4 regions of the Pseudomonas sp. S2_H10 genome follow, and region 1 is predicted to be linked to each of the others. Evidence: predicted binding sites of a transcription regulator. Region 1 holds the regulator's gene; each other region holds the start of a gene.
The links. Region 1 encodes sigma-54, which starts transcription at its own class of promoters, with help from an activator protein. Its sites were predicted from a motif close to ANTGGCATNNANNTTGCTNT; they were not measured.

Region 2: a site for sigma-54 is predicted at 3,289-3,308, ahead of glnK (P-II family nitrogen regulator). Genes of this name have one in related genera too.
Region 3: a site for sigma-54 is predicted at 1,093-1,112, ahead of AB4O16_RS24440 (flagellar basal body rod protein FlgF). Genes of this name have one in related genera too.
Region 4: a site for sigma-54 is predicted at 3,395-3,414, ahead of AB4O16_RS25880 (CmpA/NrtA family ABC transporter substrate-binding protein). Genes of this name have one in related genera too.

Annotation. Positions count from the first base shown of each region.
Region 1 covers NZ_CP162754.1:4,652,881-4,660,062, forward strand. Annotated here, with positions in the region: gene hpf (ribosome hibernation-promoting factor, HPF/YfiA family) at 1-11, opposite strand, end outside; gene AB4O16_RS20775 (RNA polymerase factor sigma-54) at 86-1,579, opposite strand; gene lptB (LPS export ABC transporter ATP-binding protein) at 1,826-2,551, opposite strand; gene lptA (lipopolysaccharide transport periplasmic protein LptA) at 2,551-3,099, opposite strand; gene lptC (LPS export ABC transporter periplasmic protein LptC) at 3,086-3,658, opposite strand; gene AB4O16_RS20795 (KdsC family phosphatase) at 3,666-4,190, opposite strand; gene AB4O16_RS20800 (KpsF/GutQ family sugar-phosphate isomerase) at 4,190-5,164, opposite strand; gene AB4O16_RS20805 (ATP-binding cassette domain-containing protein) at 5,441-6,250, shown strand; gene mlaE (lipid asymmetry maintenance ABC transporter permease subunit MlaE) at 6,250-7,047, shown strand; gene mlaD (outer membrane lipid asymmetry maintenance protein MlaD) at 7,047-7,182, shown strand, end outside.
Region 2 covers NZ_CP162754.1:3,469,501-3,476,682, forward strand. Annotated here, with positions in the region: gene AB4O16_RS15575 (HAD family hydrolase) at 1-136, shown strand, start outside; gene sutA (transcriptional regulator SutA) at 308-631, opposite strand; gene AB4O16_RS15585 (secondary thiamine-phosphate synthase enzyme YjbQ) at 733-1,158, opposite strand; gene AB4O16_RS15590 (ammonium transporter) at 1,372-2,709, opposite strand; gene glnK (P-II family nitrogen regulator) at 2,745-3,083, opposite strand; gene AB4O16_RS15600 (accessory factor UbiK family protein) at 3,502-3,762, shown strand; gene AB4O16_RS15605 (BRO-N domain-containing protein) at 4,181-4,699, shown strand; gene AB4O16_RS15610 (hypothetical protein) at 4,808-4,978, shown strand; gene AB4O16_RS15615 (YifB family Mg chelatase-like AAA ATPase) at 5,153-6,646, shown strand; gene AB4O16_RS15620 (methyl-accepting chemotaxis protein) at 6,737-7,182, opposite strand, start outside.
Region 3 covers NZ_CP162754.1:5,425,899-5,433,080, reverse strand. Annotated here, with positions in the region: gene flgG (flagellar basal-body rod protein FlgG) at 1-252, opposite strand, end outside; gene AB4O16_RS24440 (flagellar basal body rod protein FlgF) at 298-1,038, opposite strand; gene AB4O16_RS24435 (cytochrome c3 family protein) at 1,242-1,838, opposite strand; gene AB4O16_RS24430 (nitrate reductase cytochrome c-type subunit) at 1,848-2,339, opposite strand; gene napA (nitrate reductase catalytic subunit NapA) at 2,351-4,855, opposite strand; gene AB4O16_RS24420 (chaperone NapD) at 4,846-5,112, opposite strand; gene AB4O16_RS24415 (periplasmic nitrate reductase, NapE protein) at 5,150-5,317, opposite strand; gene AB4O16_RS24410 (sigma-54-dependent transcriptional regulator) at 5,475-7,034, opposite strand.
Region 4 covers NZ_CP162754.1:5,728,574-5,735,755, reverse strand. Annotated here, with positions in the region: gene rlmKL (bifunctional 23S rRNA (guanine(2069)-N(7))-methyltransferase RlmK/23S rRNA (guanine(2445)-N(2))-methyltransferase RlmL) at 1-1,257, opposite strand, end outside; gene rmf (ribosome modulation factor) at 1,788-2,003, shown strand; gene AB4O16_RS25885 (quinone-dependent dihydroorotate dehydrogenase) at 2,283-3,302, opposite strand; gene AB4O16_RS25880 (CmpA/NrtA family ABC transporter substrate-binding protein) at 3,531-4,742, shown strand; gene AB4O16_RS25875 (ANTAR domain-containing response regulator) at 4,758-5,333, shown strand; gene AB4O16_RS25870 (nitrate/nitrite transporter) at 5,670-6,881, shown strand; gene AB4O16_RS25865 (bifunctional protein-serine/threonine kinase/phosphatase) at 6,889-7,182, shown strand, end outside.

The DNA of each region.
Region 1 (7,182 bases):
TTGACTTGCATACAGCTTCTCCTTCGTTGCCAGTGCATAAAGCGGCAGATCAGATGATCTACCACTGGAACGCTGTGGCGTGGCCCTACATCAACCGCTTGCGTTCGCTCGAAGGCGCGATCCCGAGGGATTCGCGGTACTTGGCGACGGTGCGGCGAGCCACCTGAATGCCTTGTGCCTCCAGTAAACCAGCGATCTTGCTGTCACTCAACGGCTTTTTCTGATTTTCCGCGGCAACCAGTTTTTTGATGATCGCCCGGATGGCCGTGGACGAGCATTCGCCGCCCTCTGAGGTGCTTACATGACTTGAAAAAAAGTATTTCAGTTCATAAATGCCCCGGGGGGTGTGCATGAACTTCTGGGTGGTCACCCGTGAAATCGTCGACTCATGCATGCCGACCGCTTCGGCGATGTCATGCAGGACCAGCGGCTTCATGGCTTCGTCGCCATATTCGAGGAAACCGCGCTGATGCTCGACGATCTGGGTGGCAACCTTCATCAGGGTTTCATTGCGGCTTTGCAGGCTCTTGATGAACCAGCGAGCCTCCTGCAGCTGATTGCGCATGAAAGTGTTGTCGGCGCTGGTGTCGGCGCGGCGCACGAAACCGGCGTACTGGGCATTGACCCGCAGCCGTGGCACCGACTCCTGATTGAGCTCCACCAGCCAGCGTTCGTTGTCCTTGCGCACGATCACGTCGGGAACGACGTACTCGGCTTCGGTCGACTCGATCTGCGAGCCCGGGCGCGGATTGAGGCTCTGGACCAGTTCGATGATTTGGCGCAGCTCGTCTTCCTTGAGCTTCATGCGGCGCATCAACTGGCTGTAGTCGCGGCTGCCCAGCAAGTCGATGTAGTCGCTGACCAGGCGCTTGGCCTCGGCCAGCCAAGGGGTCTTGGCGGGTAGCTGGCGCAATTGCAGCAGCAGGCATTCGCCCAGGTTGCGGGCGCCGATGCCGGCGGGCTCGAATTGCTGGATGCGGTGCAGGACGGCTTCGATTTCGTCCAGCTCGATGTCCAGTTCCGGGTCGAAGGCTTCGAGGATTTCCTCGAGGGTTTCGTCCAGGTAGCCCTGATTGTTGATGCAGTCGATCAGGGTCACGGCGATCAGCCGATCGGTATCGGACATCGGCGCCAGGTTCAGTTGCCACAGCAAGTGGCTTTGCAGGCTTTCACCGGCCGAGGTGCGGGTGGTGAAGTCCCACTCGTCATCGTCGTTGCTGGGCAGGCTGCTGGCGCTGGTCTGGTAAACGTCTTCCCATGCGGTGTCGACAGGGAGTTCGTTGGGGATGCGCTCGTTCCAGTCACCCTCTTCAAGGTTGTCAACCGTCGGTGCGCTTTCCTGGTAGGAAGGTTCCTGGATATCGGTGTTGGGTTTTTGTTCGGCGTTGTCGGCCAAGGGGTCGGAATTGTCGAAGTCGTCGCCTTCTTCCTGGCGTTCGAGCATCGGATTGGACTCCAGGGCCTCCTGGATTTCCTGTTGCAGGTCCAGGGTCGACAATTGGAGCAGGCGGATGGCCTGTTGCAGCTGCGGTGTCATCGTCAGCTGCTGGCCCATTCTCAAGACTAGCGATGGTTTCATGGCAGGGGCTTAACACCTTATTCGCCGGCGCACATGCGCCATCCACTACAGGGCGCCGGGGCGCCAAACATAAGCAAATTATATGCCTGAAACTGAAGGTTTTGCCTAGAGCGCAGTAACAATAAAAAACGATAAAAATATGTTGCTGAATTGCCCTTGTCGGGGGCTGTTCACGCCGGGTTGCATGAAGCACTGGTGAATCCGCAGGTCATGTGCCCGGGCGGCTGCCAGGGCACGGCTCGGCGCTTACAGGCGGAACTCGTGACCCAGGTACACTTCCTTCACCAGATCGTTGGCCAGGATGGTCTCTGCGTCGCCTTCGGCGATCAGTTGACCGTCATTGACGATGTAGGCGGTTTCACAGATATCCAGGGTTTCACGAACGTTGTGGTCCGTGATCAGCACGCCAATGCCTTTGGCCTTGAGGTGGTGAATGATCTGCTTGATGTCGCCGACCGAAATCGGGTCCACGCCGGCGAAGGGTTCGTCGAGGAGGATGAATTTCGGATTGGTGGCCAGGGCACGGGCGATTTCCACGCGGCGGCGCTCGCCGCCGGACAGGCTCATGCCGAGGTTGTCGCGGATGTGGCTGATGTGGAATTCCTGCAGCAGGCTTTCCAGTTCCTTGCGCCGACCGGCCTTGTCGAGTTCCTTGCGGGTCTCGAGGATGGCCATGATGTTGTCGGCCACCGACAGTTTGCGAAAGATCGATGCTTCTTGCGGCAGGTAGCCGATACCGGCCTTTGCGCGGCCGTGCATCGGCTGGTGGCTGACGTCCAGGTCATCGATCAGGACGCGGCCCTGGTCGGCCTGCACCAGGCCTACGATCATGTAGAAGCAGGTGGTCTTGCCGGCGCCGTTCGGGCCAAGCAGGCCGACGATCTGACCGCTGTCGATGGACAGGCTGACATCACGCACGACCTGGCGGCTCTTGTAGCTCTTGGCCAGATGCTGAGCTTTCAGAGTTGCCATTACTGGGCCTTTTTCTCGTCGGTTTTCTTCTTCGGCTGGATCACCATGTCGATTCGCGGACGCGACTCGGTCACCTTGCTACCGGTGGCGCGACCGGCGCTGGCCAGCTTCTTCTCGGTGTCGTAGACGATTTTCTCGCCCTGGGTGGTGTTGTTGTCCTTGTCGATGACCTTGGCCTTGTCGATCAGCACGACGCGATTCTGCGTTGCGTGGTACTGGATGGTCACGCCCCAGCCCTGGACGGGTTTGGTGTCGCCCGCCGTTTGCAACTGCTCGAAGTAGGCCAGGTTGCCCACCGAGGTCACCACGTCGATGTCGCCATTCGGGGCACGGGTCATGGTCACCTTGTTGCCGGTAACCTTCATCGAACCTTGGGTGATGATCACGTCACCGGTATAGGTGGCAATACCTTGCTTGTCGTCCAGTTGGGCATCGTCGGCCTGAATGCGGATTGGCTGCTGTTGGTCTTCCGGCAGAGCCCAGGCGCTCACGCTTCCCAGTGCTGCGCCCAGACTGAGCAAAATCGGGAGGGTTTTAACGAGCCTCATACTGTCCTCTTACGTTCGATAGCAGGTGTATCCTGCTTTCTTTCAAATACGCTTTCATTCCCTTGCCAGTCGATACACCGCCAGCGCCGTCGATTCTAACGTCTTGCTCGGTCTGCGCATATTGCTGCTGCGGGAACACCGTCATGCGGGTGCTGGTGATCAGGGTCTTGCGGTTTTTCTCGTCGAAGCGCGTGATGCGCACGTCGTCGATCAACTCGACCTGCGTGCCATCGGGGTTGACCTCGCCGCGCAGGCTCTGGACGTGCCACGGGAATTCAGTGCCGCGGAATACGTTCAGGTCGGGGTTGGTCAGCAATGTCACTTCGGTCGCTTTCAGGTGCTCGACCTTGTCGGACACCAGATCATATTGCAGCTTGCCGTCCGGCAGGTACTGCACGCTGTGGGCGTTGATGGCGTAATAGTCGACCATGTTTTCATCGACCGGCGTTACCGGCTTGTCGAGGAAGCGTTCCGGGCTGATGTTCCAGTAGCCAACCGCGGCGAATATCGCCGCGATGCAACTGTAGATCAGGGTGTTGCGAAATTTTTTGCTCAGCATATCGGGCTCACAGGTACGCCGCATTGGCCGCATCGAGGCGATCCTGGGCGCGCAGGATCAATTCGCAGAATTCGCGCGCGGCACCTTCGCCGCCACGGGCAAGGGTGATGCCGTGAGCGTGTTCGCGCACGAAGCCGGCGGCATTGGCCACCGCCATGCCCAGGCCGACGCGGCGAATCACCGGCAGGTCCGGCAGGTCGTCGCCCAGGTAGGCCACCTGTTCATAGCTCAGGTTCAACTGGGCCAACAGTTCGTCGAGCACCACCAGTTTGTCTTCGCGGCCCTGATACAGGTGCGGGATGCCGAGGTTCCTGGCTCGCCGCTCGACCACCGGGGTCTTGCGACCGCTGATGATGGCGGTCTGCACGCCGGCGGCCATCAACATCTTGATGCCCTGGCCGTCGAGGGTGTTGAACGTCTTGAACTCGCTGCCGTCTTCGAGGAAATACAGGCGGCCATCGGTCAGCACGCCATCGACATCGAACACCGCCAGTTTGATCAGTTTGCCGCGTTGCAGCAGGTCTGCACTCATTACATTACTCCTGCACGCAGCAAGTCGTGCATGTTCAGGGCGCCGACCGGGCGGTCTTCGCTGTCGACCACGACCAATGCGTTGATTTTATGGTCTTCCATGATTTTCAGCGCTTCGGCGGCGAGCATCTCGGCGCGGGCGGTCTTGCCATGGGCCGTCATGACCTGGTCGATTGTAGCGCTATGGATGTCGATGCTACGGTCCAGCGTTCGACGCAAGTCACCGTCGGTAAAGATCCCGGCCAGCTTTCCATCGGCTTCCAGGATCACGGTCATGCCCAGGCCCTTGCGGGTCATTTCCATCAGCGCGTCCTTCAGCAGGGTGCCGCGCTGTACTTGCGGCAACTCTTGCCCGGCGTGCATGACATTTTCCACTTTCAGCAGCAGGCGTCGGCCCAGGGCACCGCCGGGATGGGAAAAGGCGAAGTCTTCGGCGGTAAAACCACGGGCTTCCAGCAGCGCGACCGCCAGGGCGTCGCCCATGACCAGGGCGGCGGTGGTCGACGAGGTCGGTGCCAGGTTCAACGGGCAGGCTTCGTGCTCGACGTGAACATTCAGGTTGACCTCGGCGGCCTTGGCCAGCGGCGACTCAGGGTTGCCGGTCATGCTGATCAACTGAATGCCCAGGCGCTTGATCAACGGCAGCAGGGTCACGATTTCATTGGTGGAGCCGGAATTCGAGAGCGCCAGAATGATGTCGTCGCGGGTGATCATGCCCATGTCGCCGTGGCTGGCTTCTGCCGGGTGCACAAAAAATGCCGTGGTGCCGGTGCTGGCCAGGGTCGCGGCGATCTTGTTGCCGACGTGCCCCGACTTGCCCATGCCGACCACGACCACGCGGCCTTTGCTGGCCAGAATCATCTCGCAAGCGCGTACGAAATCCGCGTCGATATGGGGCAGCAGGCCTTGTACGGCTTCTACCTCGAGGCGGATGGTGCGTTGTGCTGATTGAATCAGGTCGCTGGATTGGCTCATGTCAGAAATCGTATAGCCTGATGAAAAGGCGGCGATTATAGCGGTTATGATCGAATCCCTCACGCAAGTTCGTCGCGCATTGTCATTCCTTGTTACCCGAAACCCTCTAAATGGGCCTTTCAACCGCTCATGCAGTCGAATATGGCTCGGCTTTGGCCTTGGGCGCACAGCCTTTGCAGTGATATAGTTCGCCGCCAGTTCGGCCTGCCCGGGAGGTATGTGCTTTCGTCAGAAAGCCAGGCGTCCGAGTGAGAGGCTGCATCGCAAGGAGTTTAGATGAGTGCCGATAACGCCTACGCGGTCGAGCTGAAGGGACTGTCCTTCAAGCGCGGTGCGCGCAGCATTTTCAATAATGTCGATATCCGTATCCCGCGCGGCAAGGTCACCGGCATCATGGGGCCTTCCGGGTGCGGCAAGACTACGCTTCTGCGTCTGATGGGCGCCCAGCTGCGCCCCACCAAGGGCGAAGTCTGGGTCAACGGTCAGAATCTGCCGAAACTGTCACGCAGCGACCTGTTCGATGCGCGCAAGCATATGGGCGTGCTTTTTCAGAGCGGTGCACTGTTTACCGACCTTGATGTCTTCGAGAACGTCGCTTTCCCGTTGCGCGTTCATACGCAACTGCCGGAAGAAATGATCCGCGACATCGTCCTGCTCAAGCTGCAGGCCGTGGGTTTGCGGGGCGCCATCGAGCTGATGCCCGACGAGCTTTCCGGCGGCATGAAGCGCCGTGTTGCGCTGGCCCGGGCGATTGCGCTCGATCCACAGATCCTCATGTACGACGAGCCCTTTGTCGGCCAGGACCCCATCGCCATGGGCGTTCTGGTGCGCCTGATTCGTTTGCTCAACGATGCGCTGGGCATCACCAGCATCGTGGTGTCCCACGATCTGGCCGAGACCGCGAGCATTGCCGATTACATTTATGTGGTGGGCGATGGTCAGGTGTTGGGGCAGGGGACCCCGGACGAGCTGATGAACTCGGATGAACCGCGCATTCGTCAGTTCATGACCGGCGAACCCGACGGCCCGGTTCCGTACCACTTTCCAGCGACGGATTACCGCGCAGATCTTCTGGGGAAGCGCTGATGCGCAGAATTTCATTGATGGAGCGCATTCGCCGCTTCGGCCAGGCAGGCATCGACGTAATGGCGGTGTTCGGGCGCTCGGCACTGTTCCTGTTTCATGCCCTGCTCGGGCGCGGCGGTATCGGTGGCGGTTTCGGGCTGCTGGTCAAACAACTGCATTCGGTGGGCGTGATGTCCCTGGTGATCATCGTGGTCTCCGGGGTGTTCATCGGCATGGTGCTGGCGCTGCAGGGCTTCAACATCCTTTCCAGCTATGGTTCGGAGCAGGCTGTCGGGCAGATGGTTGCGCTGACGCTGCTGCGTGAACTGGGGCCGGTGGTGACCGCTTTGCTCTTCGCCGGGCGCGCTGGTTCGGCGCTGACTGCCGAAATCGGCAACATGAAGTCCACCGAGCAGCTGTCCAGCCTGGAGATGATCGGGGTTGACCCGCTCAAGTACATTATTGCGCCACGCTTGTGGGCCGGTTTCATTTCCCTGCCGGTGCTGGCGATGATTTTCAGCGTGGTGGGCATCTGGGGCGGCTCGTGGGTGGCTGTCGACTGGCTGGGGGTCTATGAAGGTTCCTACTGGTCGAACATGCAGAACAGCGTGACGTTCTCCGACGATGTGCTCAACGGGATCATAAAAAGCATCGTCTTTGCCTTTGTCGTGACCTGGATCGCCGTATTCCAAGGCTATGACTGCGAACCCACTTCCGAGGGGATCAGTCGTGCCACTACCAAGACCGTTGTCTATGCCTCGTTGGCAGTGCTCGGCCTGGACTTTATTCTGACCGCCTTGATGTTTGGAGATTTCTGATGCAAAACCGCACCCTGGAAATCGGTGTCGGCCTTTTCTTGCTGGCCGGCATCCTGGCTTTGCTCTTGTTGGCGTTGCGTGTCAGCGGCCTGTCCCCGACTCCGAGCACCGACACCTATAAACTTTATGCCTACT
Region 2 (7,182 bases), 1.2 Mb from region 1:
GCTGCGTGCAATCTGGTTCAACCCGGCGGGCAAGACCTGGGAAGCGGAGCGCTTGCCGGATGCCGAGATCCGCAGCCTGACCGAGTTGCCGGCGTTGTTGGCGCGGTGGAATAGCGGCGCAACATCGAATCTGTAGGAGCCGGCTTGCTGGCGAATGCGTTTTATCATTCAACAATAATGTTGGCTGACTTGTCGCCATCGCCAGCAAGCCGGCTCCTACAGAGATTACGTCAGGCCTGAGGGTTTTGTTTCAGGCATGAAAAAGCCCGCAGCGACGGCGGGCTTTTTCAGCAAGCGGGCAACAGGCTCAGATAGGCCGGCTGCCATACTTGTTGTCAGGCTTCTTGGGAGGATCGGCGACCACATTGGCCTCCACTTCCTGCACCTTGCCACCCTTCGCCAAAAACTCCTCCATGGCCCGCGCGAGAGCGTCGCGCTCCTTGTTCTTGGCTTCGACACTCGGCAGCTCATCGACCGATACCGCTGCCTTGGCCTTGCCTTTGGCGGTCGGAACCGGCGCATCACCGCCGTCGTCTTCAGCGACGTCTTCCGCCGCTGCTTCCAGACCTTCTTCGGTTTCGTCGTCGTCGCCTACTTCGAGGTCGTCGTTTTCCAGATCATCGTCGCTCATGTTCTACCTCATGACTTGCGAAAAGCAGATTAGTTATAGCCCAGCTTTGCCCTCTGTCGAAGGCTGCGGGAAAAAAATCAACAGCCGCTGCTGACCAGCGGCTATGCCTCTTCACCGTGCACGGTGGCGAGGACTTTACGGGCACCGCCATGATCACGGTGCTCGCCCAGATAAACGCCTTGCCAGGTCCCCAACGCCAGCCGGCCTGCCGCAATCGGCAAACTGAGCTGACAGCCAAGCACGCTGGCCTTGAAGTGCGCCGGGAGGTCGTCCAGGCCTTCGTCGTTATGCTCATAGCCGTCTGTTCCTTGTGGGATCAGACGATTGAAAAACCGTTCGAAGTCGCGACGTACCGCCGGATCGGCGTTCTCGTTGATGGTCAACGACGCCGAGGTATGCTGCAGCCACAAATGCAACAGACCGACCCGACACGCCTTGAGTTCAGGCAGGCCGGCGAGTAACTCGTCCGTTACCAGATGAAAGCCCCGGGGCCTCGCCCGCAAGGTAATCAGAGTCTGTTGCCACATACAGTTCTCCGCACGTTCGGGGCGCATTCTAGCGCGCTCTGGGAAAAAACAAAGGCCCTAATATTCCTTCAATCCTGTAAGCCTTCGACGGCACAAAAACACCCGACGTAAACATCGTAAAACCTGTAGGAAAAAACCTTTCAGCTCAGCCTTCAATGACAAATTTCAGACAAAAAAATGCCCGGCAAGCCGGGCAGTTTTTTATGCGCGTGCTTACAAGTTGTAGCCGCGTTCGTTGTGAAGCGCCAGATCGATGCCGACCGCTTCTTCTTCTTCGTTGATGCGCAGCCCCATGACCATATCCAGCACCTTGAGGATGATGTACGTAGCGATCGCGGTGTAGATCACCGTGAAGCCGACGCCTTTGCACTGAATCCATACCTGTGCGCCGATGTCGGTCACGGTGCCGAAGCCACCCAGGGACGGCGCGGCGAACACACCGGTCAGGATCGCGCCGAGGATACCGCCGATACCGTGCACGCCGAAGGCATCCAGGGAGTCGTCATAGCCGAGCTTGCGTTTCAGGGTGGTGGCGCAGAAGAAGCACACCACGCCAGCCGCCAGACCGATCACCAGAGCGCCCATCGGGCCTACGGTGCCGGCCGCCGGAGTGATGGCGACCAGACCTGCAACCACACCCGATGCGATGCCCAGTGCGCTTGGTTTGCCGTGGGTGACCCACTCGGCAAACATCCAGCCCAGTGCCGCAGCGGCGGTAGCGATTTGCGTTACCAGCATCGCCATGCCGGCGGTGCCGTTGGCCGCAGCGGCGGAACCGGCGTTGAAGCCGAACCAGCCGACCCACAGCATGGCCGCGCCCATCAGGGTATAACCAAGGTTATGCGGGGCCATCGGCGTGGTCGGAAAGCCTTTGCGCTTGCCCAGTACCAGGCAGGCAACCAGACCGGCCACACCGGCGTTGATGTGCACCACGGTGCCGCCAGCGAAATCGAGCACGCCCCAATCCCACATCAGGCCGCCGTTACCCGACCAGACCATGTGTGCAATCGGTGCATAAACCAGGGTGAACCAGATGCCCATGAAGACCAGCATCGCGGAGAACTTCATCCGCTCGGCGAAGGCGCCGACGATCAACGCCGGGGTAATGATGGCGAAGGTCATCTGGAAGGTGACGAACACTGCCTCAGGGAACAGCGCCGCAGGACCGGTCAGGCTGGCTGGCGTGATGCCGGCGAGGAACGCCTTGCCCATGCCGCCGAAGAACGAGTTGAAGTTGACGACGCCCTGCTCCATGCCCGTGGTGTCGAACGCGATGCTGTAGCCATAGATGACCCACAGGACGCTGATCAGACCGGTAATGGCGAAGCACTGCATCATCACGGAAAGAATGTTTTTCGACCGAACCATGCCGCCGTAGAACAGCGCGAGGCCGGGAATGGTCATGAACAGCACCAAGGCTGTCGAGGTCAACATCCAGGCGGTGTCGCCGGAGTTGAGGACTGGAGCCGCCACTTCGTCTGCCGCCAAAGCAAGGCTGGGCATTACGATAGACAACAGGGCTCCTAGCCCTGCGAATTTACGCAGAGTCATATTGTTTTCTCCTGGGGCGTTGGGTTTGTGGCGGCTTAGATTGCGTCGGTATCGGTTTCGCCGGTACGGATGCGAATCGCCTGTTCCAGATTGACCACGAAGATCTTGCCGTCACCGATCTTGCCGGTGTTGGCAGCCTTGGTGATGGCCTCGATTACCCGGTCCAGATCCTTGTCGTCGATGGCGACGTCGATCTTCACCTTGGGCAGGAAATCGACCACGTACTCCGCGCCGCGATACAGCTCGGTGTGACCCTTCTGCCGGCCAAAGCCTTTGACTTCAGTGACGGTAATGCCCTGCACGCCGATCTCGGACAGCGACTCGCGTACGTCGTCCAGCTTGAACGGCTTGATGATGGCAGTGACTAGCTTCATGAAAACTCTCTCCCGAATTGGTGGACTTGCCCCAGGAAAACAAACCCGTCTCAAGTCTAAGCGCAGTGCCTGGCTTTGTAACGCATCGTCGGCCTTACCTGCCCGTCCGACGCCAGCTAACCGCTCCTGCGAAACACTCCCCGCGTTCCGCCTGGCGCACTGCATTCGTCACAGCGACTGCATCAGTGCATGGGTCACCTGCATCTAAGCAGAAAGCTTGCCATGTCCACAAAACTGACTGTTTTCAAGTGTTTACCGGATGATGGTGGAGACATCGCAACAACACCCTGCACGTTACGCACAACAACGGTGCGACACCGTCCGTCTCCATGCGCGAAAAGCGTGCACCTCCCGCCTGCGAAAATGACTATAGACACTGCGTGGTACACTGCCCGCCATTGTTTCCAGGACATTGCCCATGCTCGCGCCAAAAGACTTCCTCGACGCCCTGACCGGCACCGCCTCCCGCCTCTTCAGTGGCGACACCCCTCTGCCAAAAGCCGAAATCGAAAGCCAGTTCAAAATGTTGCTGCAAAGCGGCTTCAGCAAACTGGATCTGGTGAGTCGGGAAGAGTTCGATAGCCAGATGGTTGTGCTGGCGCGCACGCGGGCAAGGCTGGAGAGCCTTGAGGCGAAGGTGGCAGAGTTGGAAGCGAAGCTGAATCCACCCGCCGAGTAACCCCCAATCCCTGTGGGAGCGGGCTTGCCCGCGATTGAAGGTCGGCACGACCTTCAGCTTTTCCCGTAGGAGCTGCCGCAGGCTGCGATCTTTTGACCTTCAGCCCGCAACAATCCAAGCAACGTCCTACAAAGTTCTCATCCGCCGTCCGATTGCGTCGCTAAGCCCCGGTTCCTAAGCTCATCTCGGCTGAATATTCAGCACCGGGTTTGGCGACCCGGACAGCATGTGACGCACCGCAACCACGTTCGATACTGGGCATTATTCCCTTCTCGAATTATGGCGGCTGGGCGTGGGAGACCTTCGGGTCTGCCGGTTTTTCGCATGCACCGGTTCGCCAACCCGCGCACGGCTGCCACCCTTTTCGTTTGGCGACGATCAGCGGCAGCTTCCTTCATGCGAATTTGGGTACTGCTCGATGGACGAAAACTATCTAATCCCTCACGTCTTCACCCGCCACAAACTCCACCTCCACGCCCTCCTGATACAAAACCAACCCTGGTTCAGCGCCAGCGACCTAGGGCGACTTCTACGCATCTACCTCAACGACCGCCAACTCCGAAAACTCGATCCCGACCAATACCAAACAGCCGAAACCCTCATCCACGGTCACATCGAAAACTCCCTGCTGATCAGCGAATCCGGCGTCTACGCATTACTGGTCTACCACTACTGCCCCGAGTACCGAGCTCTGCGCGAATGGCTCACCCACGAAGTCATCCCCGCCCTGCGAGACGCCCAACACCCCACCACAACCGAACGCCCACAACTAAGCCTGCTCAATTGGCCGGAAATGTCGTTGAGCCTGCTGCACTGGAACAACCAGCCGTGGATTCGGCTGCAGGATGTGCCGCAGATGATGAGAGAGCGGGCGCAGGCAACACGCCCGGTAGAACCGTGGTGGAAGCGGGCTTCACGGGTCTTGCAGTCGCTTTGAGCATTTAACGTTCAACCACGCTCAATCCAGGCTGCGCGCAATTCGTAGGTCGATTGCAGACACAGCCAGAAATCGTATCGATCTCACTCCCAGGCACAGGAGGTGTCCATGATTCACAGAAAGCGAAAAGCCAAGCTTTTACTCATCATTCAATATCATGCTGAAGCACTTCGGCTAGGCGGCAAGATTTCAGCCAATCAACAACGATTTCTTGATGTCGCTGCGTCTCACGGCAAAGACCTTGAGCCTCCGGGCTTGCTTGCCGGTAAAAGAGCCTGAAACTGTCTACCGAAGAACCGCCTGAATGGCGGTTTTTTTCTGCCCGCCCGTCCGGCGATAGCTCGCAACATCCTGCGAAAGTTCACCTTCCCTCCCGCCACGCAAAATCCCCATCCCCTGACTACCCTTGAAAAACCCGCAGGAAGCGGCCCTCGTTTAGCTCAAGGAACGACCATGTCCCTCTCCATCGTCCACAGCCGCGCCCAGGTCGGCGTGGAGGCGCCTGCCGTTACTGTTGAAGTCCATCTGGCCAATGGTTTGCCGTCGCTAACCATGGTTGGGTTGCCCGAGGCGGCTGTAAAGGAAAGCAAGGATCGGGTGCGCAGTGCGATCATCAATTCCGGGCTGCAGTTTCCGGCACGACGGATCACCTTGAATCTGGCACCGGCAGATCTGCCCAAGGATGGCGGGCGGTTCGACCTGGCGATTGCCCTGGGGATTCTCTCGGCCAGCGTGCAGGTGCCGACCCTGACACTGGATGACGTCGAGTGCCTGGGGGAGCTGGCACTGTCAGGTGCGGTGCGGGCGGTTCGAGGGGTGTTGCCGGCGGCGCTGGCGGCGCGCAAGGCCGGGCGCTGGCTGATGGTGCCGCGGGCGAACGCGGAAGAAGCGTGCCTGGCGTCGGGACTGAAAGTGATTGCTGTCGACCATTTGCTGGAGGCCGTCGCGCACTTCAACGGGCATACACCGATCGAACCTTATGCTTCCGACGGACTGATCTGCGCCAGCAAACCCTATCCCGATCTGAATGAAGTGCAAGGGCAGCTTGCGGCCAAGCGGGCGTTGCTGATTGCGGCAGCAGGCGCTCACAACCTGCTGTTGAGCGGACCTCCAGGGACCGGAAAAACCTTGCTGGCCAGTCGCTTGCCCGGATTGCTGCCGCCGCTGAGCGAAAGCGAGGCGCTGGAAGTGGCGGCGATTCAATCGGTCACCAGTTGTGTACCTTTGCGCCACTGGCCGCAGCGCCCTTTTCGCCAGCCCCATCACTCCGCTTCCGGCCCCGCTTTGGTGGGTGGCGGTTCGAAACCGCAACCGGGTGAAATTACCCTCGCCCACCACGGCGTCTTGTTTCTTGACGAGCTTCCCGAGTTTGAACGCAGAGTCCTGGAAGTCCTGAGGGAGCCAATGGAATCGGGGCATATCGTGATCTCCCGAGCAAAGGATCGCGTGCGTTTTCCGGCGCGTTTTCAATTGGTGGCGGCAATGAATCCGTGCCCCTGTGGATATCTTGGCGAGCCGAGCGGACGCTGTTCCTGCACGCCGGACATGGTGCAGCGTTATCGCAACAAACTCTCGGGGCCGCTGCTGGATCGCATCGACCTGCATCTGACCGTCGCCCGGGAAGCCACGGCGTTGAATCCGGCGACGAAGCCAGGAGAGGACAGTGCGAGCGCTGCGAAGCGGGTTGCCGAGGCACGTGAACGCCAGCAGAAACGTCAGGGCTGTGCCAATGCGTTTCTGGATTTGCCGGGGCTGCGTCGGCACTGCAAGTTATCCACAGTCGATGAGCACTGGCTTGAATCCGCCTGTGAACGATTGACCCTTTCACTGCGTTCGGCGCACCGTTTGCTCAAGGTGGCGCGAACGCTGGCGGATCTGGAACAGGTTGATGCGATCAGCCGAGCGCATCTGGCGGAGGCGTTGCAGTATCGGCCTGCGACTCAATAAGTGCTGAAGACAGTTGCTCCCACAGGTTCTGCGTCGTTCAAAAATCCTGTGGGAGCGTGGCTTGCCCGCGATGGCGATTTCAGCGGCACATCAACGAAAGCGATCAACCTCTGAACGCAAGTCCGCCGCCAATGATTCCAACTCTTTCGCAGTCACCGCGAGATTGGAAACCACCTCCCGCTGCTCACTGTTGGCCAGCGCAATACTTTGCAGATTGCTGCTGAGCAAGGTCGCGGTGCTGCTTTGCTCCTGCGTTGCGGTGGTGATTGCCGTGAACTGCTGACCGGCCGAACGACTTTGCTCGTCAATCCGCGCCAGCGCCGAAGCCACGTTGGCATTGCGCGACAGCCCTTCCTGCATCAGCACATTGCCCTGCTCCATGGTGCTGATAGCGTTGCCGGTTTCCTGCTGGATGCTCTGGATCATGCCGGAAATTTCGTTCGTGGCCTCGCGGGTACGGGATGCCAGGTTGCGAACCTCATCGGCCACCACCGCAAATCCCCTGCCCTGCTCGCCAGCACGCGCCGCTTCGATGG
Region 3 (7,182 bases), 770 kb from region 1:
GCCGGCGGTGAAGTTTTTCTGGGTGCCGACGATGCGCACACCGGTACCCAGTTGCAGGCCCGACGGCAGTTCGCTGTCCTGGGTCGACTGGGCGCCAGGCTGACGCTTGATCTGATAGAGCAGATCCTGGAACTCGGCGCGGTCACGTTTGAAACCCGTGGTCGACACGTTCGCCAGGTTGTTGGAAATGGTGGTCAGGTTGGTGTCCTGGGCGGACAGACCTGTTTTGGCAACCCATAGAGCCGGAAGCATTCGATTCTCCTCGTGCGCCTGTTTTACGGCGCGACGTTCTGGTAATTAGCTGATCTGCAAGACCCGAGCCATGGCCTGGTCATCGTCTTTGGCGGTGTTCATCATCTTGATATGCAGCTCGAACTGCTTGGACAAGGCCAGCACCGAGGTCATCTCTTCCACGGCATTGACGTTGCTCGACTCGAGGAACCCCGACACCAGCTTGACGTCGGCGTCTGCCTGCGCAGGCTGGCCGTCCTTGGTGTGGATCGAGCCGTCCAGGCCCTTGGTCATGTTCTTGAAGTCCGGGTTGACCAGCTTGATGCGGTCGACTTCAGCCATCACCCGGGGACCTTCGCCCATCGCGCGGATGCTGATGGTGCCGTCCTCGCCGACTTCGATCTGCTGCTCGGGCGGCACGGCAATCGGCCCGCCATTGCCCATGACCGGCATGCCGTTGCCGGCGCGCAACACGCCAAGGGCGTCGACGTTCAGGCTGCCGGTGCGCACGTAGCTTTCACCGCCATCGGGATTCTGTACGGCAATCCAGCCGTTGCCTTGCACGGCAACGTCGAGGTCACGGCCGGTTTCCACCAGCGAGCCAGGGGAGAAATCGGTGGCCGGGCGTTCGGCCATGGCAAACGCACGCGCCGGAAAGCTGTCACCGAACACCGGCATCGAACGGGCCTGCTCCAGGTCTTTCTGGAAGCCGTTGGTGGAGATGTTCGCGAGGTTGTTGGCATGCGCCTTTTGCGCCAGTGCATTCTGGCTGGCGCCGGTCATAGCCACATAAAGGTACTTGTCCACACTCTTTCCTCTGCCTGCCGGACGTTTGCCGCCCACTGCTGTGTTGCGCAGGTTGTAGCAATTTGCAGACCAACTTGCGCGCAGAGGCTCGAACCCCCTTGAAACACGGGGTTCGAGGCTAATCGGAGGGGAATCGAACAAGGTATCGAAGACGAAAAACCGGCGCGGATATGCCGTTTGGCGGCAACGCCGTGAAAAGCCGGCTACCAGCCTTTCACACCGCTCATGTCGGGCAGTTTGTGGGCAATGCCCTTATGGCAGTCGATACAGGTTGCCTGGCCACTGGCCAATGACGTGGAGTGCATGTTGGCGGCGCGTTTGCCCTGGCGTGTGAAGTCCATGAACTCGAAGTTGTGGCAGTTGCGACACTCCCGGGAATCGTTGGCCTTGAGCCGTGCCCACTCGTGTTCGGCCAGCTCCCGGCGCATGCCCAGAAACTTGTCCCGGGTACTGATGGTGCCGAACAGCTTGCCCCAGACTTCCTTGGAAGCCTGCATCTTGCGGGCGATCTTGTGCGTCCACTCGTGGGGGACGTGGCAGTCCGGGCACGTGGCGCGCACGCCCGAGCGGTTGGTGTAGTGAATGGTTTCCTGCAACTCGACAAAAACGTTGTCGCGCATTTCATGGCAGGACGTGCAGAACTTCTCGGTGTTGGTCGCTTCCAGCGCGGTGTTGAACCCACCCCAGAAAATCACCCCGGCGATAAACCCGCCAAGGGTCAGGAAGCCCAGGCTGTAATGCACGCTGGGCCGACGCAGCACACCCCAATAATCCTTGAGCAAGGCAAGCAAAGATTTCATGGCCTCTCCTCAAGGTTTCGGCTGATGGTTGATTTCGTCTTGCAAGACCTGGTCGATGTTCTTGAAGCTGTTGTTCACCAGTGGCTTCACATCCTTTTGCGGCACGTGACACTGGTTGCAGAAGTATCGGCGCGGCGACACCGCCGCCAATGCCTGGCCGTCACGGTCCATGTAGTGCGTGATGCTGATCATCGGCGCCTGGGTACGCGCACTGTTGGCGCGACTGTGGCAGGACAGGCACTTGTTGCTGTTCTTGTCGATGGCATAGCCGCGAATGCTGTGGGGAATGGTGGGCGGTTGCTCGGGGTAATTGCGCTCACGCTTGAGGTCCTTGTTCTCGTCTTCCGCGATGGGCGGCGCCGGCAGCTCCTGGGTCAGGGTCCCGCCGACTCGCCGCCCGTCCGGCGCCGGCGCATCCAGTGGGTAACCGGGGTCTGCCGCAAACGCTGCGGGCAACCACACCAGCAGAGCGGCAATCAGGGGCAGCGAACGATAATTCATGAAAGCTCTCCTTATGCCGTCTTGATCAACTCAATCCTGATCGCGCATTTCTTGTAATCGGTTTGCTTGGAGATGGGGTCCGTCGCATCGAGCGTGACTTTGTTGATCAACCTGTTGGCATCGAAAAACGGCACGAACACCAGACCTTGGGGCGGCTTGTTGCGCCCTCGGGTTTCAATGCGCGCACGCATTTCGCCGCGCCGACTGATCAGTTTCACTTCGCTGCCACGCCGGGCATTCAAGGCCTTGGCATCGGCCGGGTGCATGTAGACCAGCGCGTCGGGGACCGCTTTATAGAGTTCTTCGACACGCTGGGTCATGGTCCCGGTGTGCCAATGCTCAAGCACCCGACCGGTGCTCAACCAGAACGGGAAGTCCGCGTCCGGGGCTTCCGCGGGTGGCTCGTAGGGCAGCGCGAAGATGATCGCCTTCTTGTCGGGGTAGCCGTAGAACTGCACGCCGCTGCCCTTCTCGACATAGGGGTCGTAACCCTCACGGAAGCGCCAAAGCGTTTCCTTGCCTTCGACGACAGGCCAGCGCAACCCGCGCTCGGAGTGATAACGATCAAAGGGTGCAAGGTCATGACCATGTCCACGGCCGAACTGGGCATATTCTTCGAACAGGCCTTTTTGCAGGTAGAAACCGAAATCCCGGGCTTCGTCGTTCTGATAGCCTGCCGCCATTTGCTCAACCGGGAACTGATCGACCTGGCCATTCTTGAACAGCACCTCATACAGGGTCTTGCCCTTGTATTGCGGTGAACCGTCCAACAGCTCCTGCGACCACACCTCGTCGGTTTTAAAGCGCTTGGAAAACTCGACCAATTGCCAGAGGTCCGACTTGGCGTCACCCGGCGCCGAAACCAGTTGATGCCAGAATTGCGTACGCCGCTCCGCGTTGCCGTAAGCACCTTCTTTCTCGACCCACATGGCCGTGGGCAAAATCAGATCCGCCGCCTGTGCCGAGACGGTGGGATACACATCCGACACCACCACGAAGTTCTCGGGGTTGCGCCACCCCGGCAGCACTTCCTGCATGATGTTGGGCCCTGCCTGCATGTTGTTGCTGGCCATGGTCCAATACACATTGAGCACGCCATCCTTGAGCATGCGACTCTGCTGCACGGCATGGAACCCGACCTTTTCCTTGATGGTGCCCGCCGGGAGCTTCCAGATTTTTTCCGCGGTGGCGCGGTGCGCCGGGTTGGTAACCACCAGGTCGGCAGGCAAGCGATGGGAGAACGTGCCCACCTCACGCGCCGTCCCGCAGGCCGAAGGTTGGCCCGTCAGCGAGAAAGGACTGTTGCCCGGTTCGCTGATTTTCCCGGTCAGCAGGTGAATGTTGTAGATCAGGTTATTGGCCCACACACCCCGGGTATGCTGGTTGAAGCCCATGGTCCAGAACGAAACCACCTTGCGCTTGGGGTCGGCATACAGTTCGGCCAATGCCTTGAGGCGCTCGGCCGGCACCCCGGTTTCCTTCGCGGTGCGCTCGAGGGTGTAGGGTTTGACGAAAGCGGCAAATTGCTCGAAGTCGATGTCGGTCCAGGTGTTCGCCTTGTCGGCATTCTTGGCCTTCATCTCCAGCGGATTATCGGCACGCAAACCGTAGCCGATGTCATCGGTGCCTTTGGCGAATTTGGTGTGCTTGCTGACGAAGTCTTTGTTGACCGAACCGCTTTCAATGATGTGGTTGGCGATGTAGTTGAGAATGAGCAAATCAGTCTGTGGCTTGAACACCATCGGAATGTCGGCCAGTTCAAAACTGCGATGTTCGAACGTAGAGAGCACGGCCACTTTCACATTTGGCTGACTTAAACGGCGATCGGTCACCCGACTCCACAGAATCGGATGCATTTCCGCCATGTTTGAACCCCACAGGACGAACGCATCGGTGACTTCGATATCGTCATAACAGCCCATCGGCTCATCGATACCGAAAGTGCGCATGAACCCCATGACCGCCGAGGCCATGCAATGGCGTGCATTGGGGTCGATGTTGTTCGAGCGAAACCCCGCCTTCATCAACTTGTTGGCTGCGTACCCTTCCCAGACCGTCCACTGTCCGGAACCGAACATGGCGATGGATTCACCACCCTTGTTCTTCAGCGCCTCCTTGTACTTCAACTCCATCACATCGAACGCCTGCTTCCAGGACACCGGGTGAAACTCGCCTTGTTTGTCATATTGCCCATTGGTCATGCGCAACAGCGGCTGAGTCAGCCGATCAACGCCGTACATGATCTTGGATAGAAAGTAGCCTTTGACGCAGTTCAACCCGCGATTGACCTCGGCTTTTACATCGCCGTGGGTTGCAACAACCCTGTTGTCCTTGGTCGCCACCATGACGCTGCAACCGGTACCACAAAAACGACAGGGCGCCTTGTTCCAATCCAGGGCAACCATGTCTTCTTCGGTAACCAGGTTGCTGGCAGAGGTAAACACCGGGAGGCCCGCAGCCGCTGCCGCGATCCCGGCAGCCTGGGCTTTGACAAACTCTCGCCGCGTCATAGGCATGTGCTTTCTCCCGTTACATCGAGAATTTCGTGATAAACCAGGGCGGCGTTGAGCACACCCGGCAAGCGGTTGATCTGATCGATTCGCTGAAGGATCTGGCTTTCGTGTTCGGTTTCCAGCACAACCACCAGTTTGCCGGCGGGACTTTCCTGATGAAGCTCAACGCCCTTGAGCAAACGCAGATTGGCTTTCACCGCCTCGAACAAGGCAGGACGGGCATGTACCACCAGGCTGGCGATGTGCAACGTCTTTTCCATGACCCGTACTCCATGCTGAATTAGAGATGGATGGCGATCAGTTAGGAGGGCCTGGCGGACCGAGGAGCATTTGCAGAAACCAGACGAAAAAACCGTAACCACCGACTATCGCCACCGATAACAGTGGGAACAGAACAATGATCAGGAAATAGAACAGGCGAGTTTCTTTGCGAACTCGCCGGGTAGAGTCATCCATTGATGGCATGGTTAGCGCTCCTGCCAAACTGTGAGGAGAGCCTAGATGGCTAACTCGACAAGTTCCATGATTCAGATCAACAGCAGCAGTTTTAGTGCTTCAAATACGAAGTGAAGGCGCTGGTTAATTATTTACACTCGATAAATATTCTTATTTAAATGAGTTATTAACGCTCCAGCTTCCCTATTTCATATTCACGTAACTTGTTGGCAATCGTTGTATGGGAAACACCCAGCCGCTTGCCGAGCAATCGGCTGCTGGCATGTTCCGAATAAAGCCGTTCCAGCACTGCTTTTTCAAAGCGTCCGACAATTTCATCCAGACCGCCTTCGAGCGAAAAGTCGCCCAACGGCTGACGCACGCCGTAGTCCGGCAGGCGAATGTGCTCGGCCTTGACCGTGCCGCCGTCGCACAGGGAAACCGCCTGGAACAGCACGTTCTCCAGTTGCCGCACGTTGCCCGGCCAATGGTAATGACTGAGCCGCTCCATGGCCGCCGGGGCGAGCTTGGGCAACGGGCAGCCAATCTGCCGACTGGCCTGATCGAGGAAATGCTCCACCAGCGGTGTCAATCCGTCGAGGCACTCGCGCAGCGGCGGGATGTGCAGCGACAACACGTTCAAGCGGTGATAGAGGTCCTGGCGGAACTCGCCGCGAGCGCACAATTCGGACAGGTCGACCTGGGTCGCGCAGATCACCCGCACATCGAGATAGACCTCTTCATCGCTGCCCACGCGACGGAAGCAGCCGTCCTGCAAAAAGCGCAGCAATTTCACCTGCAAGCGCGGGCTCATTTCGCCGACGCCATCGAGAAACAGCGTACCGCCCGCCGTCAGCTCCAGCAGCCCGAGCTTGCCTTCGGCCCGCGCGCCCTCGAAGGCACCCGGGCCGTACCCGAACAACTCCGTCTCGGCCATCGACTCCGGCAGACCGGCACAATTGAGCGCCATCAACGGCGACTGCCCGCGCGGACTGGCCAGATGGCAGGCCCGCGCCAGCAACTCCTTGCCGGTGCCGGTTTCGCCTTCTATCAATAGAGGCGCATCCAGCGGTGCCATGCGCCGCGCTTCGCGGACCACGGCGGCCATGACTTTCGAACTCTGGAAGATGCTGTCGAAGCCGCGCAGCTCCTGCTTGCGCACGTTATAGATGCGTTCACCCACGCGGTCGGCGCGGTGCAGCGTCAGCACCGCACCGGCCATGGCCTCGCTGTCGTCATGTTCCGATTGCAATGGCGCGATGTCGGCGAGGAACACATCACCCTTGACCTTGACCCGCAGCCCGTTGATCCGCGATTTGTTGGCGCGCACCAGCTCCGGCAGATCGAAGTCTTCGGCGTAGCGCGACAGGGGAATACCCGGCACCTCGTCGACCCGCACCCCGAGCAACTGCGCCGCTGCCCGGTTGGCCGCGACGATGGAACCGCCCATGTCGATCGACAGCACCGGAAATTCCAGCGCGCCGAGCAGTGCATTGAGTTCCATGTGCCGACGCTCGCTGGGCATCAGCCCTACACGCTTGACGCCAAAGACTCCGGCAATCGCTTCGAACTTGGGACGCAAGGCCTGGAACTGGATGTTGATCAGGTTCGGGCAATGCAGATAGATGGCATTGCCATGCTCACCGCCCACCTCACCGCGGGCCACGTTGATCCCGTACTCCACCAGCAGGTTGAGAATGTCGCGCAGGATGCCGATGCGGTTCTGGCAGTGGACTTTGATACGCATGAAAAAGGCCCAAACAGTGAAGGATGAGGCCATTGGCAGAGATTTTTCTGCATGAGCGCTCAGATAGTCGTCAAGATTATGTGACAGGGAAGGCGTTTTTCAAACCCGAAAATCTCAGTCGGCACGCGCCGAACGAGCTTTCGTAACG
Region 4 (7,182 bases), 1.1 Mb from region 1:
CTGCGGCTCGTCCGGCGTCTGATCGTAGGCCGCTTGTTCACGCTCGACCTGACGCTGTTCCGGGGTACGACGCTCGCCGGTGACGAACTGGTCCGGCAGCACCTTGATCAGCAACAGCTTGCACGGCAAGGCGCCGTTCCAGAACGAATACTGTTTGTGGCTGCGGATGCCCATGCGCTTGCCCAGGTCCGGCGCGCCGGTGAACACCGCCGCTTCCCAGTTCAGGCAGGCCTGACGCAGGCGTTCGCCGAGGTTCTGGTAGAGATAGAGCAGGCTCGCCTCGTCGCCCAGACGCTCGCCGTACGGAGGGTTGCAGATGACCAGGCCTTTCTGGTTCTGGTCCGGACGCGGCTCGAACGTCGCGACTTCACCCTGATAGATCTTGATCCATTCGCTCAGGCCGGCACGCTCGACGTTGTTGCGGCCCGGTTGAATCAGGCGCGGGTCGGCTTCGTAACCGCGAATCCACAGCGGTGGCTTGGCCAGGCCGGCAGCGGCGCGCTCGGACGCTTCTTCGTGAAGTTTTTTCCACAACGCCGGGACGTGGCCGAGCCAGGCGGTGAAGCCCCACTGCTCGCGACGCAGGTTCGGCGCCATATCGGCGGCGATCATCGCTGCTTCTACGAGGAATGTACCCACACCGCACATCGGGTCGGCCAGTGCGCCGCCTTCGGCCGCGATGCGCGGCCAGCCGGAACGGATCAGGATGGCCGCCGCGAGGTTTTCCTTCAGCGGCGCCGCACCTTGCTGCAGGCGATAGCCGCGCTGGTGCAGGCTGTGACCGGACAGGTCGAGGGACAGAATGGCTTCGCCGCGGTCCAGGCGCAGGTGAATGCGCAGGTCCGGGTTGAGCTTGTCGATGGACGGACGGTCGCCTTGCGGAGTACGCAGCTTGTCGACGATGGCGTCCTTGACCTTCAGCGCACCGAAGTGAGTGTTGTCGATGCCCGAGCCATGCCCGCTGAATTCGACGGCCAGGGTGCCGTCATTGAGCATGTGGTCTTGCCACTCGATGTCCAGCACGCCGTGGTACAGGTCTTCGGCGTCCTTCATCGGGAAACGCTTGAGCACCAGCAGCACGCGGTTGGCCAGGCGCGACCACAGGCACAGGCGATAAGCGGTTTCCATGGTGGCCATGCCGCGCACGGCAGAGGTGTGCTCCCGCGCTTCCTCAAGGCCAAGCCCGACGGCTTCCTCGATGAGCAGGCCTTCAAGGCCTTTTGGGCAAGTGAGGAAGAGTTCGAAACGATCGGACATGGGAATTCCAGAACCTTTGGCTGAGTGACCGGGCAACGCATTGCCGGTCCGGTTTTCAATCAGGCGCTTTTCTCGAAGAGCGCCCGCGTGGCACGAAGGTGTGCCGTTCCACCCCTGCTGCCCGGGTCAAATGAGCTTAGATGCAAGGACAGATAAAAAAGTTGATGCAATAAAATGACATAAGTCGACCCTTCGTCGAATAGTGCATCCCGGCAACGGGAGCCATTCTCACTAAAGGATTAAACCCATCATCCAGCGCAGGGCCGATCATACCGGGGTTTGGCTAATAAATACGCAACAAACACTCTGTTACTTATGGTCTTAGCACATGAACAGTTACTTCCTTATGACAAAACGATCATTCCCTCGATGTGACGCATTGGTTAGAACTCAACTCAGGTTGGCGCCGCAATGACGTCAACACCTTGGCTCGTCACGCCGGCAACGAGCCCCCAACGGCAGAGTTTTTCTGCCAGACCTCAATAGAGGTCGACGCGATAAATACAGTCAACAAGTGAGGGCAACACCCTATGAGAAGACTTAAGCGTGATCCGTTGGAAAGAGCATTTTTGCGCGGATATCAATATGGCGTTGGTGGCAAATCCCGTGAGCTTTGCCCATTTACTCTACCGTCGGTACGTCAAGCCTGGATCAACGGCTGGCGAGAAGGACGCGGCGACAACTGGGACGGTATGACCGGCACTGCGGGAATCCACAGACTCAACGAACTTCACGCCGTCGGCTAATTACAGGGCACAACACTCCGACACGACAATTTGATTTTGTACTGAATTAACCATGCGTGTCCCATCCGGACCGCGGGCTCCGGCCCAGGGGCTCCTTCAAGGAGCCCTTTTTTATGCCTGCTCAAAATCAGCGGCAAACCTTTGTGGCGAGGGGGCTTGCCCCCGTTGGGCTGCGAAGCGGCCCCAAAACCAAACAACTCGGTATGCCAGGAAAAACACGACTGCTTCGCAGCCGAACGGGGGCAAGCCCCCTCGCCACAAAAAGCCCCCAAGCAGTCTTCAGCGCAGGGCCGCGATGGCGTCTACCGACTCACGAATCAGCGCCGGGCCTTTGTAGATGAAGCCCGAGTAGATCTGCACCAGGCTCGCGCCCGCGGTGATTTTCTCCGCCGCGTGCTTGCCTTCAGTGATGCCGCCGGCAGCGATGATCGGCAGGCGACCACCCAGCTCAGATGCCAGTACTGACACAGTGTGGGTGCTCTTGTCGCGAACCGGTGCACCGGACAAGCCACCCGCCTCGTCACCATGCTCCATGCCTTCGACGCCGATGCGGCTCAGGGTGGTGTTGGTGGCAATGACCGCATCCATTCCGGTTTCGATCAGCGCTTGCGCGACCTGGGCGGTTTCTTCGTCGCTCATGTCCGGTGCGATCTTGATCGCCAGCGGCACATGCTTGCCATGACGCAAGGCCAGTTCCGCACGGCGCTCGGCCAGGTCGGCCAGCAACTGCTTGAGCGAGTCGCCGAATTGCAGGCTACGCAGGCCCGGCGTGTTCGGCGAACTGACGTTGACCGTCACGTAGCTGGCGTGGGCGTAAACCTTGTCCAGGCAGATCAGGTAGTCATCCACGGCACGCTCGACCGGCGTATCGAAGTTCTTGCCGATGTTGATGCCCAGCACGCCCTTGTACTTGGCCGCCGCCACGCGGGCCAGCAGGTGATCGACGCCGAGGTTGTTGAAGCCCATGCGATTGATGATCGCCTCGGCTTCCGGCAAGCGGAACAGGCGTGGCTTCGGGTTGCCCGGCTGCGGACGCGGGGTGATGGTGCCGATTTCGACAAAACCGAAACCCAGTTGGGCAAAACCATCGATGGCCGCGCCGTTCTTGTCCAGGCCGGCGGCCAGACCCACCGGGTTCGGGAAGTCCAGGCCCATGACATTCACCGGCACCTTCGCCGGGGCCTTGCACAGCAAGCCGTTGAGCCCAAGACGTCCACCTGCGCCGATCAGGTCCAGGGACAGATCGTGGGAGGTTTCCGGGGAGAGTTTGAACAACAGCTGACGGGCCAGGGTGTACATGGGCGGAATTGACTCGATTGGCGGCGAATTGAGCCGGCGATTATAGCCGGGCAACGGGGTGGCAAGCGAGGCATGCGATCAAAACAACAGTTGATGGCATATGCCTTGCACCACTCCAGGCACCAGCACCCATGCCAATGACGGAATGTGTGCAAAGACAATGGCGTCGTCCCGGGCCTGCTCGTGCTTGGCCCCGGGACGACGTTTTTTTTGCAAGGTGAACGCACGATGAACGAACCGTCAGCCGGCCCTCTGGCCTGGGTCAATGGCAGCGATGCCCCGGAAAAAACCGAAATCAACCTCGGTTTCATGGCCTTGAGCGACTGCGCCTCGGTCGTGGTCGCCGCCACCCAGGGCTTCGCCCAACCCTATGGCCTGACGCTGAACCTCAAGCGCCAGGCGTCCTGGGCCAACCTGCGGGACAAGCTGGTCAGCGGCGAACTCGATGCCGCCCATAGCCTCTATGGCCTGATCTACGCCGTTCACCTGGGCATCGGTGGCGTGGCCGCGACCGACATGGCGGTGTTGATGGGCCTGAATCAGAACGGTCAGAGCATCAATCTGTCCCGCGGCTTGCAGACGCAGGGTGTGACCAGTCCTGAAGCATTGGATCGGCACGTGCACCAAACTCGCCCAAAACTCACCTTCGCTCAGACTTTTCCTACGGGCACCCACGCCATGTGGCTGTATTACTGGCTGGCCAGCCAGGGCATTCACCCTCTACTGGATGTCGACAGCGTGGTGGTGCCGCCGCCGCAAATGGTCGCGCACCTGCGGGCCGGACGAATCGACGGCTTTTGCGTCGGCGAACCCTGGTCCGCCAGCGCCGTGCAGCAGGATCTCGGCTTTACCCTGGCCACCACCCAGAACATCTGGCCCGACCACCCGGAAAAGGTCCTCGGCTGCACCCGCGCGTTCGTCGAGCAATACCCCAATACCGCCCGGGCACTGGTGATGGCGGTTCTGGAGGCCAGCCGCTTCATCGAGGCAAGCACCGAGAATCGCCGCAGTACCGCACAATTGCTCAGTGCCGCGCAGTATCTGGACGCGCCGCTGGACTGCATCGCACCGCGCCTGCTGGGCGAATATGCCGACGGACTCGGCCACTGCTGGCAAGACCCGCACGCCCTGCGTTTGCACGGCAATGGCGAGGTCAACCTGCCGTACCTGTCCGACGGCATGTGGTTCATGACCCAGTTCCGCCGCTGGGGTCTGTTGCGCGAGGACCCGGACTATCTCGCGGTGGCCCGGCAGGTCCAGCAACTGGACCTCTACCGTCAGGCCGCCAGTGCCGTCGGCGTCGTGTCGCCCGCCGGGGAGATGCGCAGCAGCCAGTTGATCGACGGCAAGATCTGGGACGGCTCGGACCCCGCCGGTTATGCCCGCGGTTTCAAACTGCACGCGATGAGCGACAGCGCCCATCGATCCGCCAGCCGCTGACAGGAGACCACGAACATGCTGCGTATCCTGCTGATCAACGACACCGCGAAAAAAGTCGGACGCCTGAAGGCCGCCCTGACCGAGGCCGGATTCGAGGTGATCGACGAGTCCGGCCTGACCATCGACCTGCCCGAACGCGTCGAAACGGTGCGTCCGGACGTGATCCTGATCGATACCGAGTCACCGGGTCGCGATGTCATGGAACAAGTGGTGCTGGTGACTCGCGACCAACCACGACCGATCGTGATGTTCACCGACGAACACGACCCCGTTGTAATGCGCCAGGCGATCAAGTCCGGGGTCAGTGCCTACATCGTCGAAGGCATTCACGCACAGCGCCTGCAGCCGATTCTCGATGTGGCCATGGCGCGCTTCGAAAGCGACCAGGCCTTGCGTGCCCAACTGCACGCCCGCGACCAGCAACTGGCCGAGCGCAAGCGCATCGAACTGGCCAAGGGGCTGCTGATGAAAATGAAGGACTGCAACGAGGAAGATGCCTACACCCTGATGCGCCGCCAGGCGATGAGCCGACAGCAGAAGCTGATTCAGGTGGCGGAGCAGATCATTGCCATGAGCGAGTTGCTCGGCTGACACATCGCATCGCCTGTCAGGGCCCCATCGCGGGCAAGCCCGCTCCCACAGGTTTTGTGGACACCAACTATCCCTGTGGGAGCGGGCTTGCCCGCGATGGGCCACGACTCGGTCTCGGTTGTTGGCACAGATCTCGCTAAGTAATCGCCACAGGTAACCAACGGCGGTTGCCCCACCTACGACAAAGACGTCGCTCATCTCATTTGCCCTTGGCGAATCGGGTGGCGGCGTTTTTTCGTTTTGGCCCCACAGCACGGGGCCGGTGGTGCGGCCGTAGCGGCGCCCCACCTGCAAGCTCATGACTCCTTCCGAGACTCTTCACAGCTGAGGTGCGCGATGAATTCAAGCTTCTGGAAATCCGGCCATACCCCCACTTTGTTCGCAGCGTTCCTCTATTTCGACCTGAGCTTCATGGTCTGGTATCTGCTCGGACCCTTGGCGGTACAGATCGCCGCCGACCTGCACCTGACGACACAGCAACGCGGGATGGTAGTGGCCACGCCCATTCTGGCCGGGGCGGTCTTGCGTTTCGCCATGGGGATGCTGGCTGATCGCCTGTCACCAAAAACCGCCGGCCTGATCGGCCAGGTCATCGTCATTTGCGCGCTGTTCGGCGCCTGGAAACTCGGCATCCACAGCTACGAGCAAGCCTTGCTGCTGGGGCTGTTCCTCGGCATGGCCGGCGCTTCCTTTGCCGTCGCCCTGCCCCTGGCCTCGCAGTGGTATCCGCCGCAGCATCAAGGCAAGGCCATGGGCATCGCCGGCGCGGGGAATTCGGGAACGGTACTCGCCGCCCTGATCGCCCCGGTGCTGGCGGCGGCGTTTGGCTGGAGCAACGTGTTCGGCTTCGCCCTGATTCCGTTGATCCTGACCTTGATCGTCTTCGCCTGGCTGGCCAAAAACGCCCCCGAGCGGCCCAAAGCCAAATCCATGGCCGACTATTTCAAGGCCCTTGGCGATCGTGACAGCTGGTGGTTCATGTTTTTCTACAGCGTCACCTTCGGCGGTTTCATCGGCCTGGCCAGCGCCCTGCCCGGTTATTTCAACGACCAGTACGGCCTGAGCCCGGTGACTGCCGGCTACTACACCGCCGCCTGCGTGTTTGGCGGCAGCCTGATGCGCCCCCTGGGCGGTGCGCTGGCTGACCGGTTCGGCGGGATTCGCACCTTGCTGGCGATGTACACGGTCGCGGCGATCTGCATTACCGCGGTCGGTTTCAACCTGCCGAATTCCTACGCCGCCCTCGCACTTTTCGTCTGCACCATGCTCGGTCTCGGTGCAGGCAATGGCGCGGTATTCCAGTTGGTGCCGCAGCGTTTTCGCCGGGAAATCGGCGTAATGACCGGCCTGATCGGCATGGCCGGTGGCATCGGTGGGTTTGCCCTCGCGGCCGGCATGGGTGCGATCAAGCAAAGCACCGGCAGCTATCAGCTGGCGCTGTGGTTGTTCGCCAGCCTCGGCGTTCTTGCCTGGTTTGGTCTGCACGGCGTGAAACGGCGCTGGAGAACCACCTGGGGTTCGGCCGCCGTAACGGCTGCGCGGGTCTGACGTCTCGATGAGCCTGCAACTGAGTTTCGCCGAAGCCAGCGCCATCGGTCCTCGCGAGGAAAACCAGGACGCCCTGCGCCTGGTCACACCGGCCCCGGTGCTGGCGGCGAGCAAAGGTTATCTGTTCGCCATCGCCGACGGTGTCAGCCAGTGCGCCGATGGCGGCCTGGCGGCCCGTTCGACGCTGCAGGCGCTCGCGCTGGACTACTACGCCACGCCGGAAACCTGGAGCGCGGCGCAGGCGCTCGATCGCCTGTTGCTGGCGCAAAATCGCTGGTTGCAGGCCAATGGCGGCGGACAA